3 regions of the Pseudomonas sp. AC463 genome follow, and region 2 is predicted to be linked to each of the others. Evidence: riboswitches for the same ligand, from Rfam matches in the RefSeq annotation. Region 2 holds a riboswitch; each other region holds the start of a gene.

Region 1 (7,122 bases), on a different contig from region 2:
GACGGTGCCATGAACGCTATTTCTCACCAGACCCACGCCTTGTCGATCAACCCCGCCACGGGCGAAACGGTCGCCAGCTACCCCTATGAAACCACGGCGCAACTCGACGCCGCCCTCGACCGCGCCACGGGTGCGTTCCGCAGCTGGCGCCGCCAGCCGGTGAGCCAGCGCGCCGAACTGCTGCTGGCCCTGGCCGCCGCCCTGCGTGAGCAAGCCGAAGAGATGGCGCAGATGATCACCCTGGAAATGGGCAAACCCATCGCCCAGGCCCGCGCCGAAATCGAAAAATGCGCACTGCTCGCCGAGTGGTACGCCGCCCAAGGCCCGGCCATGCTCGCCCCGGAACCGACCCTGGTGGACAACGGCAGCGCGCAGATCGAATACCGCCCGCTGGGCCCGATCCTCGCCGTAATGCCGTGGAACTTCCCGGTGTGGCAAGTGCTGCGCGGCGCCGTGCCGACGATGCTCGCCGGCAACACTTACGTGCTCAAACACGCGCCGAACGTGATGGGCAGCGCCTACCTGATGAAAGCCGCGTTCCACAAAGCCGGTTTCGCTGACGGCCTGTTCGAAGTGATCAACGTGACCCAGGACGGTGTGTCCAAAGCCATCGCCGACCCACGCATCGCCGCCGTGACCCTCACCGGCAGCGTGCGCGCCGGCATCGCCATCGGCTCCCAGGCCGGTGCCGCGCTGAAAAAATGCGTGCTGGAACTGGGCGGCTCCGACCCGTTTATCGTGCTCAACGACGCCGACCTCGACGCCGCCGTGCAGGCCGCCGTGATCGGTCGCTTCCAGAACAGCGGCCAAGTCTGCGCCGCCGCCAAGCGCCTGATCATCGAAGCAGGTGTGGTGGAAGCATTTACCGCCAAATTCCTGGACGCCAGCCGCGCCCTGGTGATGGGCGACCCGACGTCGACCAGCACCTACGTCGGCCCGATGGCGCGTTTCGACCTGCGTGACGAGCTGCACGGCCAGGTCCAGGCCACCCTGGAGGAAGGCGCGACCCTGCTGCTGGGCGGCAATAAAGTCGAAGGCGCCGGCAACTACTACGCGCCGACCGTGTTGGCCAACGTCACCGACCAGATGACCTCGTTCAAACAGGAACTGTTCGGCCCCGTGGCCTCGATCATCACCGCCCGCGACGCCGACCACGCCGTGGCCCTGGCGAACGACAGCGAGTTCGGCCTCACCGCGAGCATCTTCACCACCGACGCGGCCAAGGCACGGGACATCGCCAACCAGCTGGAAACCGGCGGGATCTTCGTCAACGCGTTCAGCGTGTCCGACCCTCGGGTGGCGTTTGGCGGGGTGAAAAGGAGTGGGTTTGGGCGTGAGCTGTCGCACTTCGGCGTGCGGGAATTCTGCAATGCGCAGACGGTGTGGCTGGATCGTAAGTAACCCCAGCAACTAGCCTGGAATGAGCTTATGTGGGAGGGGGCAAGCCCCCTCCCACATTTGAATCTCGGTGTTTCTGGAAGTTATTGGGCGCTGATGTAGTTGAACTGCGCCTGGGTCTTCTCAACCGCCGCCTGCACTTTGTCTTTTTGCGCCTGCGTGCCCGAGTAGTAAATCTGCATCCCCTTCAAATCCAGCCCTTCGACGGCGTTGCCGATAACCGCCACGTCAACGCCGGTACTGGAGCCCATAATCAAGAAGAAGTTGTCACCCAGTTTTTTCGCATCCTGCAGCTCCTCCCGAAGAAGCGTGGCATTCGCGCCCCCTCCCACAGCAATCGCAAGGTTGTCGGCGATAAAGCCATGGCTGGGGATTTTCGTTGCGCGCAAACGCAGTTTGGCCGGCCCAGGTGGAAGTGACGCGACGTACGCAGTGGAGGCCTCGTCCAGGATCTGCTTTTCAGATTTACCGTGGGTAGCGCAACCGGCTAGCAGGGCGATAAAGGCGAGGGTGACTAAAGATTTCACTATGTATTCCTTGTGAGAAAGCTGTCCATGGGGCGTGCATCATAGGAGACCCACCCCGCCAGGGCTACCACTGTCGTCACGCCCCTCCCGTTCAACCCCGTGATCGACTACCATACCGCGCCGGTTCCCAAACGGGACTAATAGGGAATTCGAAACGCCGCACGCGGCGCCAATCGAAACTGCCCCCGCAACTGTAGGTGCTGAGCCTGCTCCATAACGCCACTGGGCCTTGCCCGGGAAGGCCGGAGCGTGGCGACGACGCATCAGTCAGGAGACCTGCCGGCCCAGCACGATAACCAACCGGCGGGGTGTCCGGGAAGGACGCCTTTACCCTGCCCGGTTGGCAGCGCTCATAGGTGTGTTTCCAAGCCGTACCGCCCCTGCTTCACCTACGGCTTTACGGAGATTGCCCCATGCTGCCACGCGTTACCGCCCTGCTCACCGGCCTGGGTTTCTGTGCCCTGGCCCACGCGGCACCGACTCATTACCCGCTGACCGTGGAAAACTGCGGCAGTAACGTAACCTTCCAGCAAGCCCCTGCGCGCAGCGTGACCATCGGCCAGGCCGCCACCGAGATGCTTTACGCCTTGGGCGTGGGCGACAAAGTGGTCGGCACCTCGCTGTGGTTCAACAACGTCTTGCCGCAATACAAGGCCCTGAATGACGGCATCGAACGCCTGGCCAATAACGAGCCGAGCTTCGAAGCCGTGATCGCCAAGCGCCCGCAACTGGTGGCCGCCGAGCTGGAATGGGTGGTCGGCCCGCAGGGCGTGGTGGGCACGCGCGAGCAATTCCACGAGTTGAAAATTCCCACCTACCTGCTGCCCTCCGACTGCGAAGGTAAGGACAACCTGGTGGGCGCCGACGGCACGCGGCTGGAACCGTTCCGCATCGAGACCATTTATAAAAGCATCAGCCAACTGGCGCAGATTTTCGACGTGCAGGACCGTGGCCAACAGCTGAACGACGAACTCAAGGCACGCCTGGCCAAGTCCGTCGCCACCGTGCAAAGCAAAGGCCTCAAGCAGGCGAGTGCGCTGGTGTGGTTCTCCAGTTCCGAGATGGCCAGCGACCCGTACGTGGCCGGCCACAAAGGTATTCCCGAATTCATGCTGCAAACCCTCGGCCTGACCAACGTGGTGCAGTCCGACGAAGAGTGGCCCGCCGTGGGCTGGGAAACCATCGCCAAAGCCAACCCGACCTTTTTGGTGATCGCGCGCATGGACCGCCGCCGCTACCCCGCCGACGACCATGAAAAGAAACTCGCCTTCCTGCGCAGCGACCCGGTGACCCGCAACATGGACGCGGTGAAAAACAACCGCATCATCATCCTCGACGCCCTGGCGCTGCAGGCCAGCATCCGCATGTTCGACGGCCTTGAACAACTGGCCACGGCCATCGACGGCTACGACCTGCCGAAATGATGCGCCCTCTTCTTGCCCTGGCCCTGCTGCTCACCGCCGTGCTTGCCGGCGTGGCCATCGGCGAAACGTCGATCTCGCCGCAGGTGGTGGTGCAGGTGCTCGCCAACAAACTGTGGGGCGCCGGCTACGTGCTCGACCCCATCGACGAAGGCGTAGTGTGGAATTACCGCCTGACCCGCGCCCTGGTCGCCGCCGCGTGTGGCGCTGGCTTGGCGACGTGCGGAGTAATTTTGCAGTCGTTGCTGCGCAACCCGTTGGCCGACCCCTACCTGCTGGGCATCAGCGCCGGCGCCTCGACCGGCGCGGTGTTGGTGGCGCTGATGGGCGTGGGTGGCGGTTTGATCTCGTTGTCGGCGGGCGCGTTTGTCGGCGCCATGGCGGCGTTTGCCCTGGTGATCCTGCTCGCGCGGGCCAGCGGTTCCGTGAGCGGCACCGGCCAGATCATCCTCGCGGGCATCGCCGGCTCGCAGCTGTTCAATGCACTCACCGCATTCCTGATCACCAAATCGGCCAGTTCCGAACAGGCACGCGGCATCATGTTCTGGCTGCTCGGCAACCTCAGCGGCGTGCGCTGGCCCTCGGTGTGGCTGGCGGTGCCGGTGGCGGTGGTGGGCTTGGCGGTGTGCCTGTGGCACCGGCGGGCGCTCGACGCGTTCACCTTCGGCAGCGACTCGGCGGCGTCGCTGGGCATCCCGGTGCGCCGCGTGCAGTTTGTGCTGGTGGGCTGCGCGGCGCTGGTCACGGCGGTGATGGTGTCGATTGTCGGCTCCATCGGCTTTGTCGGCCTGGTGATCCCCCACGCCGTGCGCCTGCTGCTCGGCACCGGGCACTCACGCCTGCTGCCGGCCAGCGCGTTGGGCGGTGCGTTGTTCCTGATTGCGGCGGATGTGCTGTCGCGCACGCTGATCAAGGGCCAGGTGATTCCGGTGGGGGTGGTCACTGCCCTGGTCGGCGCGCCGGTGTTTGCCTTGATTCTGATCGGCCGGAGGAATGCCCGATGAGCGTACTCAGTTGCGCCGGCCTGGGCTTCAAGGTGCGTGAGGCCGAGTTGCTTTGCGATATTCACCTTGAGGTTCAGTTGGGGGAAACCCTGGGGATTGTCGGGCCGAACGGCTCCGGTAAATCCACCTTGCTCAAGCTGCTCGCCGGCCTGCGTGCGCCGGCATCGGGTGAAGTGCGGCTTGGGGGGAAGCGTTTGGGCACGCTGTCACGCCGCGCCATCGCGCAACAGTTGGCCGTGGTGGAGCAACAAGCCGACACCGACGACGCCATCCGCGTGTTCGACGCCGTGGCGCTGGGCCGCACGCCATGGCTGTCGGCGCTGAGCCCATGGTCCGGCGAAGACGACGCCATCGTGCGCCAGGCCCTGCACGACGTAGACGCCACTCACCTGAGCGCACGGGCCTGGCGCAGCCTTTCCGGCGGCGAACGCCAACGTGTACACATCGCCCGCGCGCTGGCGCAACGGCCGCAGATTCTGTTGCTGGACGAGCCGACCAATCACCTGGATATCCAGCATCAACTGGCGATATTAAAAGGTGTGCAAGCCCTGCCGGTGACCACCTTGATTGCCCTGCACGACCTTAACCAGGCCCTGACCTGCGACCGCCTGGCCGTGCTGGATCGTGGGCGGTTGGTGGCGTTGGGCAAGCCATTGGAAGTGTTGACACCGCAGCGGCTGCAGGACACGTTCGGCGTGCAGGCGCACTACCTGACGGACCCGTTCGACGGCGCGCAAATCCTGCGCTTGCGCTCCAACTGACCCACCAAAATTCAAATGTGGGAGAGGGCAAGCCCCCTCCCACCTTCGGATCTAAATCGGCTTGTGCATGTGGGTGGTCTGCCACACCGGGTCGGCTTCGATATCGACAATCTCAAAACCCTGCCGCACCCAGAAATCAATCGCCCCCGGCAAAAACGGGTGGGTATGCAGGTACACCACCTCTACCCCATCCGCCCGCGCCAGCGCTTCCAGCGCAAGATACAACCTACCCGCCAACCCAAAACGACGAAACGCCGGCAGCACAAATAACCGCACCACTTCCACCGTCTTGCGGCCCGAGTAATCCAACTGGGAAAAACGCCCGTCGTAGGGCAGATAGCCGATGGCCGCAACGATCCGATCACCCTCGTGCGCTAGCAGAAACTGCCCGTCGCCTTGCAGGTAAACAGCTTCGAAGTCCGCCAGATCCGCAGGCATACCGGCGGCACTCAGCTTGGGGAATAACTGCGCGCGGGCTTCAAGGACAAAGGTAAGTACATCCGGGATGTCAGCGGCCGTGACCGGCTGGATATCAATCATGCGCTTTTACGCTCATAGCGAAAGTAACCATTGGCGCCAGTCCCGACCTGGGCAAAGCCAGCCGCCTCGTACATAAGCCGCGCCGGGTTATCCGGGCGCACGCTCAAACTCAAATGCCTGAACCCCGCCTGCCCCGCCGACACCGTAAACGCATCCAGCAGCGCGCGACCGATCCCGTTGCGCCGGTAAGCTTCGCCGACATTAATGGTACACAGCTCGGCGAAACTGTCCTCTGGCATCCACAGCGAATAACCGGCGAACTGCGCGCCCAGCATCGCCACGCTCAGGCGCTCGAAGTTGTCGACCCACCGTGTAAGGTGCCGCTCCAACTGACGCTGCCATGCCGCTTCGTGAGCCGGCTCCCATTGCTGGATATAACCCAGCTCACCCCGGTAGATCGCCGGCAGGTCGGTCACGGTGGCAGGCCGCAGCGTCAACGCGCTCACTCACGCAACTCGCACGTAGCACTGCCCTTCATCCCCGACGCATGCACGCTCACATGGCGCACGCTGAAGCCGGGTTTCTGCACAATCTTTTTCTCATCCCAGATATCCCCACTGGCCACCTGATAACCGATGCTCCCATCCGCCTGCCAGCTCAGGCGCAGGATATACACGCCGTTATAATCCGGCGCTTGCTTGAACTGGGTGTCGATGATCGGCTTGGCCTTGTTGAAGGTGCGCAGGTTGAACAGGCGCTGGTCGGTGCCGGGCGGCGAGTAGCTGGACAGGAACAGCGTGTCATCCTCGGCCGCGTCTTCGGCGGCCGCGAGGATCACCGACGGCACCCATTTTTCGCCACGGTCCTGATTGTCGGTCACCACCTTGCAGGTCAACTGGCCTTTGCCGCCCACGTTCTGGCGCAGCACAGTCTGGTACTGGCCGTAGGGCACGTCGAAGGTGAGTTTCTGTTCGGTGGCCTGGCCGCAGGCGGTCAGCAGAAACAGGGCTGAGAGCCCGATGGTGCATTGAAGACGCTTCACGTGCAGTCCTTTGCTTGGAGGGAGGCGAGAGGTTACTCGGCCGGTTGCAGTTTGAGTACTGCCGCGTTGACGCGCTGGGTTATCCATCCTCGGCTGTAGACCAACACGTCGCTGGCCATCGCCACCGGAAAATGAATAAACCCATGGGCCGATTCGGGCAGCAGATGAACCTCTGCCTCAGGCCACCTTTCAGCAATCAACAACGTGTCGTCCTTGAGCGGGTCCAACTCCCCTACAAACATCAGCGCTGGCGGCATGCCGATAAAGTCGCCATACAATGGCGACAGCGGCGGCTGCCGGCGTTCGTCATCACTCAACCCCGGCGTGAGCATGCGCAACGCCTCGACCATCCCCGGCCCATCCAGCAACAAGGTGTCCGGCCCGGCCGTGCGCACGCTCGGCGTGCCGGTCAAATCGTAAACGCCGTAGTACAACACTGTGCCGCTCACGCGTTTGAGCAATTCTGGCCATTGCTTGAGCGCCAGCAAA
Region 2 (7,122 bases):
GTCGTCACCGCCGGTGCGCATGGTCGCCGTGCCCCATACCGACAGGCCAAGCTGGCGCAGGTGGTCGCCGTGGTCCTGCAAGTGGCGCTCAAGAATCAGGTTGGCCGACTGGAAGCCGATGCGCCAGGCGGTGGTGGTCGGCAGGTTGCGCACATCCACGCTGAAGAAATTGCGCCCGGTGGGCAACACGTCCAAACGCCCACGACTCGGCGCGCCGCTCGGCCCCGCCGGCACGAAACGACCGCTCAAGGCATCGAGCAAACCACGCATTTCCGCCGGGCCGCAGGCATCCAGGCGTGGCGCCACGACGATGCGCAGGCTTTCGATCACCGCTTTCACATCTTCCCAGCCAGGTTCTTCCAACTGTTCCACCGGGCCTTCCAATGCCTGCTCGATCAAGCGCGCGGCATACAACTCCAGGCGTTCGCGGGTATCGCCGGCGGTGCGCCACAGCTGCGCGTCAATCTGTTGCAACACGGCGGGGCGACGCCCGGTCCAGGGTTCGGCGAGGGCGCAATCGAGCGGATCAAACCCCAGCTCAAACGCCTTGGCCAATACCCGCAGCAGGCTCGATTGCGGGCCACGCCCGTCGCCACGCGGGATGCGCAGCAAGGCCAGCAAGGTGTCGATACGCAGACGGCCCTCGGGGGATTCGCCGAAAATATGCAGGCCGTCGCGGATCTGCGATTCCTTCAAATCACACAGGTAGGTGTCGAGGCGCGGCAGCCACACGGCGGCATCGGCGTCGTTGTCCAGCTCCAGCTCCTGGTCGATGCGAGTTTCGCGCACCAGCTTGAGGATGTCTTTCTGCAGCTCCAGGGCGCGGCGTGGGTCGAGCAATTGGGCTTCGTAATACTCGTCCGCCAACAGCTCCAGGTTACGCAGCGGGCCGTAGGTTTCGGCACGGGTCAGTGGCGGCATCAAGTGATCGATAATCACCGCCTGGGTACGGCGCTTGGCCTGGGCGCCCTCGCCCGGGTCGTTGACGATGAACGGGTAGATATTCGGCAGCGGCCCGAGCAGCGCATCCGGCCAGCAGTTTTCCGACAGGCCCACGCCCTTGCCCGGCAGCCACTCGAGGTTGCCGTGCTTGCCGACATGGATCACGCCATGGGCGCCGTAGGTGTGGCGCAACCAGAAGTAGAACGCCAGGTAGCCGTGGGGCGGCACCAGGTCCGGGTCGTGGTACACCGCGCTGTGGTCCACCTGATAACCGCGCGCCGGCTGGATGCCGACAAAGGTCAGGCCCAGGCGCAGGCCGGCGATCATCAGGCGGCCGTCGCGAAACATCGGGTCGTTATGCGGTGTGCCCCAGCGCGCCAGCACGGCCTGTTGGTTGGCCGGCGGCAGGCGCTGGAACAGCGTCTGGTAGTCGTCCAGCGTCATGCTTTGATGGCAAGGGCGCAGGTCGAGGCTGTCGAGGTCGTTGGTCACGCCGCCGAGCAGGTCGTGGATCAATGCAGTGCCGCTGTCGGGCAGTGCGTCCGGCAGCGGGTAACCTTCGGCCTGCAGCGCACGCAGGATATTCAGCGCGGCCGCCGGCGTATCCAGGCCCACGCCGTTGCCGATGCGGCCGTCGCGGGTCGGGTAGTTGGCGAGGATCAGCGCGATGCGTTTATCCGCATTCGGCACCCGCGCCAGCTCGACCCAGCGTCGCGCCAGTTCGGCGACAAAATCCATGCGCTCCGGCGCGGCGCGGTAGCACACCACGTCCGACTGGCTGCGCTCGCTGCGCCAGGCCAGGTCCTTGAAGCTGATCGGCCGGCTGATAATGCGCCCGTCCAGCTCCGGCAAGGCAATGTGCATCGCCAGGTCGCGCGGGCCAAGGCCCTGCTCGCTGGCCTCCCAGCCAGGCTGGTTGTCCTGGGCGCAGATCGCCTGGATTACCGGGATATTGCGCCGAAACGGCCGCAAGTGCGGCGCTTCGGGGCTCGATTGGGCAAACCCGGTGGTGTTCAGAATCACCGCCGCGCCGACTTCATCCAGCAGGTCCTCGACCACCGTCAGGCAGCCGGGCTCTTTCAAACTGGCCACCGCCATCGGCAACGGGTTAAGACCCGCCGCCTGCAAGCGCTGGCAGAACACGTCGATAAAGCCGGTGTTGGCCGCCTGCAAGTGCGAGCGGTAGAACAACACCGCCGCCACCGGCCAGTCGGCGTGCCAATCCGCCTGCCAGTCGTTCAGGCGCGCGTTGGCTTTATGCGGGTGATAGATCGCGGTGCGCGGCAGGGTCTGCGGCTCGGCCCAAGCGTAGTCGCGGCCCAGATGGCTGCTTGCGAGGCAGCGATAGAAATCCAGCGCATTGCTTAAGCCGCCCTGGCGCAGGAAGTGCCACAGACGGTCACGCGCCTCGACGCCGACGGTGCTCAGGCCGCTCAGCTCCGGATCGGGGCGATCATCCCCCGGCACCAGGATCAGTTGCACGCCACGCTCGGCCAACTCCACCAGGCGCTCGATACCGTAACGCCAATAACCGATGCCGCCATGCAGCGAGATCAGGATGACCTTGGCGTGGCGCAGCACTTCATCGACGTACAGGTCGACCGAGGCGTGGTTCTGCACCTGCATAGGGTTGGCCAGGCGAAAACTCGGGAAGTCGTCGGGCAACTGCCGGGCTGCTTCCGCCAGCAGCGCCAGGCTGGAGTCGCCGCTGCACAGGATCACCAGCTCGGCGGGGGTTTGTCCAAGGTCGGCAATATTGTCGTCCGAGACGAAACCACCGGGCTGAGTCCTGAGCAGGTGCATGGGTTAAACGCTGAGGGCTGCGCGCAATTGCGCTTCGAGGCCGGCTGCGTCCAGCTCCTGGCCGATCAGCACCAGGCGGGTGATGCGCGCTTCGTCGGCGCCCCAGGCACGGTCGAAGTGCTTGTCGAAGCGCGTGCCCACGCCCTGGATCAGCAGGCGCATCGGCTTGTTCGGGATGGCGGCGAAACCTTTGACACGCAGAATGCCGTGTTGCACCACCAGTTGGGTCAGGGCGTCGAGCAGCAGGGCTTCGTCGGCTTGGGGCAGATCGATGGAGATGGAGTCGAAGGCGTCGTGATCGTGGTCGTCTTCACCTTCGTGGTGATGATCATGATGGCTGTGGCGCCCGTCGATGTGTTCCTCGGAGCCGGCGCCCAGGCCGATCAGCACGTCCAGCGGCAGGCGACCGCTGCTGGCTTCGATGATCTTCACCGCTGGCGGCAGCTCTTCGGCGACTTCCAGGCGCACACGGGCCAGGTCTTCCGGGCTGATCAGGTCGGATTTGTTCAGGATCACCAGGTCGGCGCTGGCCAGTTGGTCGGCGAACAGTTCGTGCAGCGGCGACTCGTGGTCCAGGTTCGGGTCGAGTTTGCGCATGGCGTCGACCTGGTCGGGGAAGGCGGCAAAGGTGCCGGCGGCCACGGCCGGGCTGTCGACCACGGTGATCACCGCGTCAACCGTGCAGGCGCTGCGGATTTCCGGCCACTGGAAGGCTTGCACCAACGGTTTTGGCAGGGCCAGGCCGGAGGTTTCGATAAGGATATGGTCAAGGTCGCCACGGCGGGCAACCAGTTCGCGCATCACCGGGAAGAACTCTTCCTGCACGGTGCAGCACAGGCAGCCATTGGCCAACTCGTACACGCGGCCATTGGCCTCTTCCTCGGTGCAACCGATGGAGCACTGCTTGAGGATTTCACCGTCGATGCCCAGCTCGCCGAACTCGTTGACGATCACGGCAATGCGACGGCCCTGGGCGTTGTCGAGCATATGGCGCAGCAAGGTGGTCTTGCCCGAACCGAGGAAGCCGGTAACGATGGTGACGGGGAGTTTGGCCAGTGTTTTCATCGGATGCCCTTTGGGGCGGGCATACGGGACGATAGGCCCTGCGGCGGCGCGCAGATGCGGATTTCGTCACCGGATCACCCCGCCCGGTTGAAGTAGAAAATCGGTTGCGAGGCAGGTCTCCTGGCTTGGGGCGTGCGGGTCTTGCGACCGGCGCTGGCTGCGCCTTCCCGCCTTGTCGGCAGTGGCGTGGCAGTCAGTTGAACCCTTCACAGTTGCGGGGGCAGCCGCGGCTTGAACCGCGTTCCCTTCTTAGCTTCGGCCTGGGCCGAAGAACCTCGAGGGTGCAAGGCTACAGGGGCACGCTGCATTTGACTACCGTCGCCCGCCCATGCTCTCCTACACATCTTGTTTCGGGTGCCCCTCACGGGGTGAAACGGGAAACCGGTGAGCCATGGTCTATGGTAAGTCCGGTGCTGCCCCCGCAACGGTAAGCGAGCGAAGCGTCATGGCCACTGTGCATTTGCATGGGAAGGCGATGCTTTTCTGAGGAAGGCTGTTTAACAAGTCGCCCCTCGCAAGCCCGGAGACCGGCCCGAAAAAATCAGATAACAAACCCGCGGTGGGCGGGCGCTGTTCGGAACCCTGCGTGCCTGGCTCGCGGGGTTTTCATGCGCCTGTGCACCCTGACACTCGTAAGGGACGCGCCATGTCGATCATCAGCAGCACTTCGCACTCCGCCAGCAGCACCGCCACCCTGAGCCAACGCCTGACCGCCGCCATCGGTGCGTCGATCCTCGGCGCGTGCCTGGTGTATTTCGCCGGCTTCTCGCATATCGAAGCAGTGCACAACGCTGCCCACGATACCCGCCACAGCGCCGCGTTCCCGTGCCACTGAGACCTGCCGACATGATCAAGCGTATTGCCCAAACCGCAGGGTTTACCGGCCTGCTGGCTGCCCTGTTACTGACCCTGCTGCAAAGTTTCTGGGTCGCACCGCTGATTCTGCAGGCGGAAACCTTTGAAAAAGCCCCGGCCGCCACTGAAGTGGCCCATGAACATGCCGCCGGCGCTGCCGCTCACACCCATGACGCCGAAGCCTGGGAGCCGGAAGACGGCTGGCAGCGCGTGTTGTCCACCACCGGTGGCAATCTGGTAGTCGCGGTTGGTTTTGCCCTGATGCTGGCCGGTCTCTACACCTTGCGTACGCCGACTCGCACGGCCCAGGGCCTGCTCTGGGGCCTGGCCGGTTACGCGACCTTCGTACTGGCGCCGACCCTGGGCCTGCCGCCGGAGTTGCCGGGCACCGCCGCTGCCGACCTGGCACAACGCCAGATCTGGTGGATCGGCACCGCCGCGTCTACCGCCGTCGGCATTGCGCTGCTGGTGTTTGGTCGCAACTGGCTGCTTAAAGTGCTGGGCGTGGCGATCCTGGCCGTGCCTCACGTGATCGGCGCGCCACAACCGCAAGTGCATTCGATGCTGGCGCCGGAAGCACTGGAGGCGCAGTTCAAAATTGCATCGCAACTGACCAATGTGGCGTTCTGGCTGGCCTTGGGCCTGATCAGCGCCTGGCTGTTCCGCCGCAACCGCGACGACCACTACTCGGCATGACCCTGGTGGCCGGCCTGGGCTGCCAGCGGGGTTGTGAGGTTCACACCCTGCTGGCGTTGTTTGACCGCGCCCTGGCCGAAGGCGGGATTGAGCGCCAGCGCATTACCGCGCTGGCGAGCATTGATCTGAAACAGGCTGAGCCGGGGCTGCTCGCACTGGCCGAGCGTCTGGACCTGCCCTTGCAGTGTTTCAGCGCCGAGCAATTAGCCGCGTATGAAAGCCGCTTGAGCCACAAATCGGCCGTGGCGTTCACCCATACCGGCTGCTACGGGGTCGCCGAAAGCGCCGCCCTGGCCCTCGCCGAACACCTCGCCGATGCCCCAGCGCGCCTGCTGATCACCCGCCAGAAAAACCCCCAGGCCACGTTTGCATTGGCCTGCGCCGGCTAAAACCTCGATAATCGCCCCTCCCGAACATGAGCAACCTTCATGCTCGCCCGTTTTACGACAGGAATTGTCCATGACCGTCTACTTCATCGGCGCCGGCCCCGGCGACCCGGAATTGATCACCGTCAAAGGCCAGCGGCTGATCCGCAGTTGCCCGGTGATCATCTATGCCGGTTCGCTGGTGCCGGCGGCGGTACTGGAGGGGCATCGGGCCGAATCGGTAGTTAACAGCGCCGAGCTGCACCTGGAGCAGATCATCGATCTGATCAAGGCAGCCCACGCCAAAGGCCAGGACGTGGCCCGCGTGCACTCCGGCGATCCGAGCCTGTATGGCGCGATTGGCGAGCAGATCCGCCATTTGCGCGAGCTGGGCATCCCGTTCCAGATCATTCCCGGCGTCACGGCCGTGGCCGCTTGCGCGGCACTGCTGGAAACCGAACTGACCCTGCCGGACATCGCCCAGAGCGTGATCCTGACCCGCTACGCCGACAAAACCAGCATGCCCGCCGGCGAGGACTTCGACAGCCTGGCACGGCACGGTACGACCATGGCGATTCATCTGGGGGTCAACCACCTGGAGAAGATCGTCGCCGAACTGCTGCCGCACTATGGCGCGGATTGCCCGATTGCCGTGGTGCACCGGGCCACGTGGCCGGATCAGGATTGGGCGGTTGGAACGCTCAGTGACATTGCCGACAAAGTCGCCGCCAAGGGCTTTAAGCGCACGGCCCTGATTGTGGTGGGACGGGTGTTGGCGAGTGACAATTTCAGTGAGTCGTCGTTGTATCGGGCCGGGCATGCTCACCTTTATCGACCATGACATTTCACTTTATAAATACAAATCAAATAATTGATTTAATTGAATAAATAAAAAACAAAATGTAGGAGGGGGCTTGATCTGCTTTGTTAGGTATATAGTGCAAGTAATTGAATTTTAGGCATAAAAAAACGGCGCTCACGGGGCGCCGTTTTTTTGTTCGCAGTGAACGCCTTACTCAGTAGTAGGCGTTTTCTTTCTGCGTGTGGTCAGTCACGTCGCGTACACCCTTAAGCTCCGGAATACGCTCCAGCAGGGTGCGCTCGATGCCTTCGCGCAACGTCACGTCCGCCTGGCCGCAGCCCTGGCAGCCGCCGCCGAACTTGAGCACGGCGATGCCGTCTTCAACCACGTCGATCAGGCTGACCTGGCCGCCGTGGCTGGCCAGCCCCGGGTTGATTTCGGTTTGCAGGTAATAGTTGATGCGCTCGTTTACCGGGCTGTCGGCGTTGACGTTCGGCACCTTGGCGTTGGGCGCCTTGATGGTCAACTGGCCGCCCATACGGTCGGTGGCGTAGTCGACCACGGCGTCGTCGAGGAAGGCTTCGCTGAAGTTGT
Region 3 (7,122 bases), on a different contig from region 2:
CGTGGCCTGCCGCTGCGCCTGCCGTTGGGCGACCTGGATGAGCAAGTGGTCGCCACTGCACCGAATCTTGAAAGCGCCGACGCCACGCCATTGCGCGCCGCCTCCGAACGCTACGGCGCCGACGCCTTGCTGGCCGTGCATGCGCGCCAGGAGGGCAGCCAGTGGCAGGCCAAGTGGCGCCTGTGGTTGGGCGACAAGAGCGAGCAGGGCACCGCGCAAGGCGCCGACACTGCCGCCGTGGCTGATGCCGTGTTGCTGGCGGTGAGCCAGAAGCTGGCGCCGCGCTTCGCGGTCAAACCGGGGGTGAGCGCCGAGCAGTTGCTGGAAGTGCAGGGCATGACTCTGGAGCGCTATGCCGCCCTCGGGCATCTGCTGGAGCCGTTTGGCGGCCAGCCACAGCTGGTGGATGGCAATCGCATTGTGTATCGCGTCAACGGCAGCGCCGAGCAGCTGCGCACTCAGTTGAGCCTGGCCAAGTTGCAGGAGGTACCTGCCGGTGAAGCGCCTGCCCAGCAACCTGTGGTCGATGGCACGCAACCGGCGGTGGCACCTGAGCCTCAGGCACAGCTGCGGTTTCGTTGGTAAGGCGCAGCAGCGGTTTCGTTGGTAAAAAGTTTCTTTCTATATAGAAGCAATAACAGATGGAGTGGTTTATGGCGGATACGCGTCGTTGGGTGTGGCTTGGCGGGATTGTCCTGCTGTGCGTTTTTGTGTTCTTGCTGCATTCGATCCTGACGCCGTTCCTGGTTGCGTTGTTGCTGGCCTATCTGTTCGATCCCGTGGTGGATCGCCTGGAGAAAGCCGGTCTGTCGCGGACCTTGGGCGTGGTGGCGGTGTTTGCCCTGTTCACGCTGATCATCACCGCGTTGGTGCTGGTGCTGGTGCCGATGCTGGCCAAGCAGCTGTTCCGCCTGTATGAGCTGGCGCCGCAAATGCTCGACTGGTTGCAGCACACGGCGATGCCGTGGGCCCAGGCCAAGTTGGGGTTGGCGGACGGGTTCTGGAAGTTCGACAAGGTCAAGGCGGCCATCAGCGAGCATATGGGCCAGACCACCGATATCGTCGGCGTGGTGCTCAGCCAGGCAACCGCTTCCAGCCTGGCGCTGATCGGTTGGCTGACCAACCTGGTGCTGATCCCGGTGGTAGCGTTCTACTTGCTGCGGGACTGGGACATCATGATGGCCAAGATCCGCAGCCTGCTCCCGCGCAACAACGAAGAGCGCATCGTCTCTCTGGCCGGCGAGTGTCATGAGGTGCTGGGGGCATTCGTGCGCGGCCAACTGCTGGTGATGCTGGCGCTGGGGATCATCTACGCGGCCGGCTTGATGGCTATCGGCCTGGAGCTGGGCCTGTTGATCGGCTTGATCGCCGGCCTGGCAGCTATCGTGCCGTACATGGGCTTTGTGATTGGCATCGGCGCGGCGCTGGTCGCCGGGCTGTTCCAGTTTGGCGGTGACCTGTACCCGATGCTGGGCATCGTTGCGGTATTCATGGTCGGCCAGGCCCTTGAAGGCATGGTGCTGACGCCGTTGCTGGTAGGGGATCGGATTGGCCTGCACCCGGTGGCGGTGATCTTTGCGATCCTGGCGGGCGGTGAGCTGTTCGGCTTTACCGGCATCCTGCTGGCGCTGCCGGTGGCGGCGGTGATCATGGTGCTGGTGCGCCATGTGCACGACCTGTACAAGGATTCGGATGTGTATACCGGGGTCGAAGACCCCGACCTGTAATTGCCGCATCACAAACCCGGCTTCGGCCGGGTTTGTCGTCTGGTGTGTCAAACAATTTGCGCAAAACCACCAAGTTAACGCAAACCTTTGATTTTGCTTGTGGTCTGCTGCATTGTGCGCCCGGCGTCACGGGTATAAACTTTGCAAACTTTACACAGAGGCCACTAACGGTTCGTTTGGAGCCGTTCAGTCAGCATGAAACCGATTCAGCTGCCCTTGGGTGTGCGTCTGCGTGATGACGCCACCTTTATCAACTACTACCCAGGCGCCAATGCCGCAGCACTCGGCTATGTCGAGCGGCTCTGCGAAGCCGACGCCGGGTGGACCGAAAGCCTGATCTATCTGTGGGGCAAGCACGGCGTGGGGCGTACCCACCTGTTGCAGGCGGCGTGCCTGCGTTTCGAGCAGATGGGCGAGCCGGCAGTTTACTTGCCGCTGGCGGAGTTGATGGACCGCGGTATCGGCATCTTCGATCAGCTTGAGCAATACGAACTGGTGTGCCTGGACGATCTGCAAGCCATCGCCGGCAAGGCGGAGTGGGAAGAGGCGCTGTTTCACCTGTTCAACCGCTTGCGTGACAGCGGCCGGCGCTTGCTGATTGCCGCCTCCACCTCGCCGCGTGAATTGCCGATAAAGCTGGCCGACCTCAAGTCGCGCCTGACCCTGGCGCTGATCTTCCAGATGCGCCCCTTGTCCGACGAAGATAAGTTGCGCGCCCTGCAGTTGCGCGCATCGCGTCGCGGCCTGCACCTCACCGATGAAGTCGGGCACTTTATTCTCACGCGCGGCACCCGCAGCATGAGCGCATTGTTCGATTTGCTCGAACAGCTCGATCAGGCTTCCCTGCAAGCGCAAAGAAAATTGACGATCCCTTTCTTGAAAGAGACTTTGGGTTGGTAACCTGTTGAATTTGTAGGTTTCGGCATTTTACAGGCGTCAGAAAACCTGCGTTTGAGCCCGTCTGGCTACGCATTTGAAGCTAAAAATGGAATTACGGCTTAGATGTCATAGTCCAATCGCGAAGTCACATAGATCACGATTGAATTTGCAAATCGATGTGATAGTGGGCATAGTCTCGACTTCTTTACATACCAGCCACGGTCGTGCCCATGCTAAATCGCTTCGCACCCCTCGTGCCTCTCGCACTCGTTACCCTGTTGTTTGGTTGTGCCTCCCACCCTCAACAGGTGGTTGAGCAGCAAAAGCCTCAACAACAATCCCAGGCTAAATTCGTTGCAGCGCAGTCTTCCACTGTCTATGAGGAAGAAGTTGCTACGGAGAACGAACTGGCTGGCTTCGCCAGCAACAAGCCTTACCAGCTTCCAGTTCTGGCCGACAGCATCCTCGAACGCGGCATGTCCCTGATCGGTACCCGTTACCGTTTCGGCGGTACCTCCGAAGCCGGTTTCGACTGCAGCGGTTTCATCGGCTACCTGTTTCGTGAAGAAGCTGGCATGAACCTGCCACGCTCCACCCGCGAAATGATCAACGTGAAAGCACCGTTGGTCGCACGCAACAACCTCAAGCCCGGTGATCTGCTTTTCTTCAGTACTGCAGGCCGCGGTCGTGTCAGCCATGCCGGTATCTACTTGGGCGATAACCAGTTTATCCACTCCAGCAGCCGTCGCAGTGGTGGTGTCCGAGTCGACAACCTGGGCGACAGCTACTGGAGCAAAACCTTCATCGAAGCCAAGCGCGCACTCGCCATGGCCCCGACGACGGTTACCGCCAGCAAGTAAACTTAAAGTGATACTTGAAGTTTGACGTGTAAGCGCTAGAATCCCTGGACATTGTTGTAATCCGTTCGCGCGAGCTTTGCTTGCGCGTTCTGGTTTTCAGCGTTCGGCAGCGAAAGCCGCATCCAGACCAGGATTGTTCTGCACATGTCGACGTCAGCCCGCTTGATTCTCATTGTTTGCGCCGCGCTCCTCAGCGCCTGCGCAAGCCGCCCACCGCCGCCCGCTCCCGTAGCGGTCAAGCCCAAGCCGGTGTTCAACTATTCCACCCAGAATTTCTCGCCTGCTGCCGAAGACGTGCTCTTCCGTGCGCTGGGCCTGGTCGGCACGCCTTACCGTTGGGGCGGCAACACGCCGGATTCGGGTTTTGATTGCAGTGGCCTGATCGGGTTCGTCTACCGTGATGCCGCCGGCATCTCCCTGCCACGCACCACCCGCGAACTGATCGTGATGCGTGCCCAGGATGTCAGTGAGCAGAACCTGCAAACCGGTGACCTGCTGTTCTTCGCCACTGGTGGCGGCTCCCAGGTCAGCCACGCGGGTATCTACGTTGGCGAAGGCCGCTTTGTGCACGCGCCGCAAACCGGCGGTACGGTGAAGCTGGACACCTTATCCAAGGCCTATTGGCAGAATGCCTACCTCAGCGCCAAGCGCGTATTGCCAGCGAACCTGGCGCGTAATCCCTAGAAAGCTGATTTATACGCGGCAAGACGGCGCAACGCCTGCTTGCCGCTTGCAGCTAGCCCCCCAACCCACTAACCTTCGCCGCTTGTTTCAGGTGCTCTGTGACCCACGGGTCGACCGAGTGAAACAGGGAAGCCGGTGAGTGAGCGCATTTGTACACAATGCTGCCGCGATCCCGGCGCTGCCCCCGCAACGGTAAATGAGAAAAAACGCTGCCTTCTGCCACTGTATCGCGCGCGATATGGGAAGGCGCAGCGTCGGCCTGCTTGCCACTCATGAGCCCGGAGACCGGCCTGAACCATTCAACAGCATCACGGTGGGCGATGCTTGGCTGTCTGTACGTTTTTTTCCTGCCCGCCGTTTTTGTTCAGCCCCAACGGAGAGCTGCCATGACCGATACCCCCGACCGCGACGAACGCCACCTGGCGCGCATGCTGCGCAAAAAAGCCGTGATCGACGAGCGCATCGCCAACTCCCCGAATGAATGCGGCCTGCTGCTGGTACTCACCGGCAACGGCAAGGGCAAAAGCAGCTCGGCGTTCGGCATGCTGGCCCGGGCCATGGGCCACGGCATGCAGTGCGGCGTGGTGCAGTTCATCAAGGGCCGCAACAGCACCGGTGAGGAGCTGTTTTTCCGCCGCTTCCCCGAGCAAGTGCGCTTCCACGTGATGGGCGAAGGGTTCACCTGGGAAACCCAGGACCGCCAGCGCGACATCGCCGCCGCCGAAGCCGCCTGGGCGGTGTCCCGCGAGCTGCTGCAAGACCCGTCCATTGGCCTGGTCGTGCTGGATGAACTGAACATCGCCCTCAAGCACGGCTACCTCGACCTCGACCAGGTGCTCAGCGACCTGCAAGCCCGCCCACCCATGCAGCACGTGGTGGTCACCGGCCGTGGCGCCAAGCCTGAGTTGATCGAAATGGGCGACACCGTCACCGAAATGGGCATGCTCAAGCACGCCTTCCAGGCCGGTATCAAGGCACAGAAGGGCGTCGAACTTTGAACGAGCCCCGTCATTGCCCGGCCGTGTTGATCGCCGCACCGGCGTCCGGCCAGGGCAAAACCACCGTCACCGCTGCGCTGGCCCGGTTGCATCGCAACCTGGGGCGCAAGGTGCGTGTGTTCAAGTGCGGCCCGGACTTCCTCGACCCGATGATCCATGAGCGTGCCAGCGGCGCGCCGGTGTATCAGTTGGACATGTGGATGGTGGGCGAGCAGGAAAGTCGTCGCCTGTTGTGGGAAGCGGCGGGGGAAGCCGACCTGATCCTGATCGAAGGCGTGATGGGCCTGTTCGACGGCACGCCGTCCAGCGCCGACCTGGCGCGCCACTTTGGCGTGCCGGTGTTGGGCGTGATCGACGGCACCGCTATGGCCCAGACCTTCGGCGCTCTGGCCCTGGGCCTGGCGCGTTACCAGCCGGACCTGCCATTCGCCGGCGTGCTGGCCAATCGCGTCGGCACCCTGCGCCATGCGCAATTGCTCGAAGGCAGTCTCACCGAAGGTCTGCGCTGGTACGGCGCGCTGTCCCGTGAAACCGGGATTGAACTGCCCAGCCGCCACCTCGGCCTGGTGCAGGCCAGCGAACTGAATGATCTCGACGTGCGCCTGGACGCCGCCGCCCAAGCCTTGGGCAGTAGTTGCGAAGTCGCTTTGCCGCCACCAGTGACCTTCGCCGCGCCGCAAGTGATCGACGCCGAACCGTTGCTGGCCGGGGTGCGTATTGCCGTCGCCCGCGACGAGGCCTTCGCCTTTACCTACGGCGCCAGCCTCGACCTGCTGCGGGCGATGGGCGCCGAGCTGAAATTCTTTTCTCCGATCCATGATCGCGAATTGCCTGACGCAGACAGCCTCTATCTGCCCGGCGGTTACCCGGAACTGCACCACGTCGCGCTGTCGGAAAACACCCCGATGCTCGACGCCATCCGTGCCCATCACGCCGCCGGCAAGCCTTTGCTCGCCGAGTGTGGCGGCATGCTTTACCTGCTCGATTCGCTCACCGACGTCGACGGCACCCGTGCCGAACTGGTCGGCCTGCTGCAGGGCGACGCCGTGATGCAAAAGAAACTCGCGGCGCTGGCCCTGCAAAATGTCGATCTGCCGGAGGGCACGTTGCGCGGGCATACCTATCACCATTCGTTGACCACGACGGAATGGGAGCCGATTGCTCGCGGCCTGAGCCCCAATGGTGGGCGCGGCGCCGAAGCGGTGTATCGGCAGGGGCGCATGACGGCTTCCTATGTGCACTTTTATTTTCCGTCCAACCCTGCTGCCGTTGCCGCACTTTTTGCGCCGAACCCTGAGTTCGCCATCGGGGGCAAGTCGAATCGTCGCACCGCCCCTCCCACAGTTGACCGTGTTCCAAATGTGGGAGGGGGCTTGCCCTCGATGAGGCCATGACCGACAACGCCTTCCCCGAGGCCGACCGCCAGGCCGTCTACCGCGCCATCGCCGAACGCCGCGACATGCGCCACTTCAGCGGCGGCACGGTCGCCCCCGAATTGCTGCACCGCCTGCTCCAGGCCGCACACCAGGCCCCCAGCGTGGGCCTGATGCAACCGTGGCGCTTCATCCGCATCAGCGACCGCCACCTGCGTGGGCAGATTCAGCAACTGGTGGAAGAAGAGCGCGTACGCACCGCCGAGGCCTTGGGCGAACGCTCCGACGAATTCATGAAGCTCAAGGTCGAAGGCATCCACGATTGCGCCGAAGTGCTGGTGGCGGCGCTGATGGATGATCGCGAGCGGCATATCTTCGGGCGCCGCACCTTGCCGGAAATGGACATGGCCTCGCTGTCCTGCGCGATCCAGAACCTGTGGCTGGCGGCGCGCGTCGAGGGGCTGGGCATGGGCTGGGTCTCGCTGTTCGAGCCCCAGGCTCTGGCCGACCTGCTGGGCCTGCCGCCTGGCGCCAAACCCCTGGCCGTGTTGTGCCTGGGGCCCGTCGCCGAGTTCTATCCGGCACCGATGTTGCAGCTCGA

What was found. A riboswitch is a leader RNA that binds a small molecule or an ion and turns the genes downstream of it on or off. The one in region 2 is predicted to bind cobalamin.
Region 1: another riboswitch for cobalamin. It lies ahead of AC0IYH_RS22780 (ABC transporter substrate-binding protein); the one in region 2 lies ahead of cobW (cobalamin biosynthesis protein CobW).
Region 3: another riboswitch for cobalamin. It lies ahead of cobO (cob(I)yrinic acid a,c-diamide adenosyltransferase); the one in region 2 lies ahead of cobW (cobalamin biosynthesis protein CobW).

Annotation. Positions count from the first base shown of each region.
Region 1 is NZ_CEEDDZ010000020.1:6,939-14,060, forward strand. Features, by position in the region: gene AC0IYH_RS22770 (aldehyde dehydrogenase family protein) at 10-1,401, shown strand; gene AC0IYH_RS22775 (hypothetical protein) at 1,482-1,925, opposite strand; cobalamin riboswitch at 2,030-2,223, shown strand; gene AC0IYH_RS22780 (ABC transporter substrate-binding protein) at 2,339-3,349, shown strand; gene AC0IYH_RS22785 (FecCD family ABC transporter permease) at 3,346-4,350, shown strand; gene AC0IYH_RS22790 (ABC transporter ATP-binding protein) at 4,347-5,111, shown strand; gene AC0IYH_RS22795 (GNAT family N-acetyltransferase) at 5,163-5,651, opposite strand; gene AC0IYH_RS22800 (GNAT family N-acetyltransferase) at 5,648-6,097, opposite strand; gene AC0IYH_RS22805 (hypothetical protein) at 6,094-6,633, opposite strand; gene AC0IYH_RS22810 (alpha/beta hydrolase) at 6,666-7,122, opposite strand, start outside.
Region 2 is NZ_CEEDDZ010000008.1:109,977-117,098, reverse strand. Features, by position in the region: gene cobN (cobaltochelatase subunit CobN) at 1-2,745, opposite strand, end outside; gene cobW (cobalamin biosynthesis protein CobW) at 2,749-3,810, opposite strand; cobalamin riboswitch at 3,904-4,103, opposite strand; cobalamin riboswitch at 4,146-4,360, shown strand; gene AC0IYH_RS12230 (CbtB domain-containing protein) at 4,457-4,645, shown strand; gene AC0IYH_RS12225 (CbtA family protein) at 4,657-5,361, shown strand; gene AC0IYH_RS12220 (cobalamin biosynthesis protein) at 5,358-5,750, shown strand; gene cobM (precorrin-4 C(11)-methyltransferase) at 5,821-6,567, shown strand; gene nfuA (Fe-S biogenesis protein NfuA) at 6,743-7,122, opposite strand, start outside.
Region 3 is NZ_CEEDDZ010000002.1:331,254-338,375, forward strand. Features, by position in the region: gene AC0IYH_RS03710 (DUF2066 domain-containing protein) at 1-585, shown strand, start outside; gene AC0IYH_RS03715 (AI-2E family transporter) at 654-1,727, shown strand; gene hda (DnaA regulatory inactivator Hda) at 1,923-2,627, shown strand; gene AC0IYH_RS03725 (NlpC/P60 family protein) at 2,837-3,466, shown strand; gene AC0IYH_RS03730 (C40 family peptidase) at 3,611-4,150, shown strand; cobalamin riboswitch at 4,223-4,458, shown strand; gene cobO (cob(I)yrinic acid a,c-diamide adenosyltransferase) at 4,537-5,148, shown strand; gene AC0IYH_RS03740 (cobyrinate a,c-diamide synthase) at 5,145-6,542, shown strand; gene bluB (5,6-dimethylbenzimidazole synthase) at 6,539-7,122, shown strand, end outside.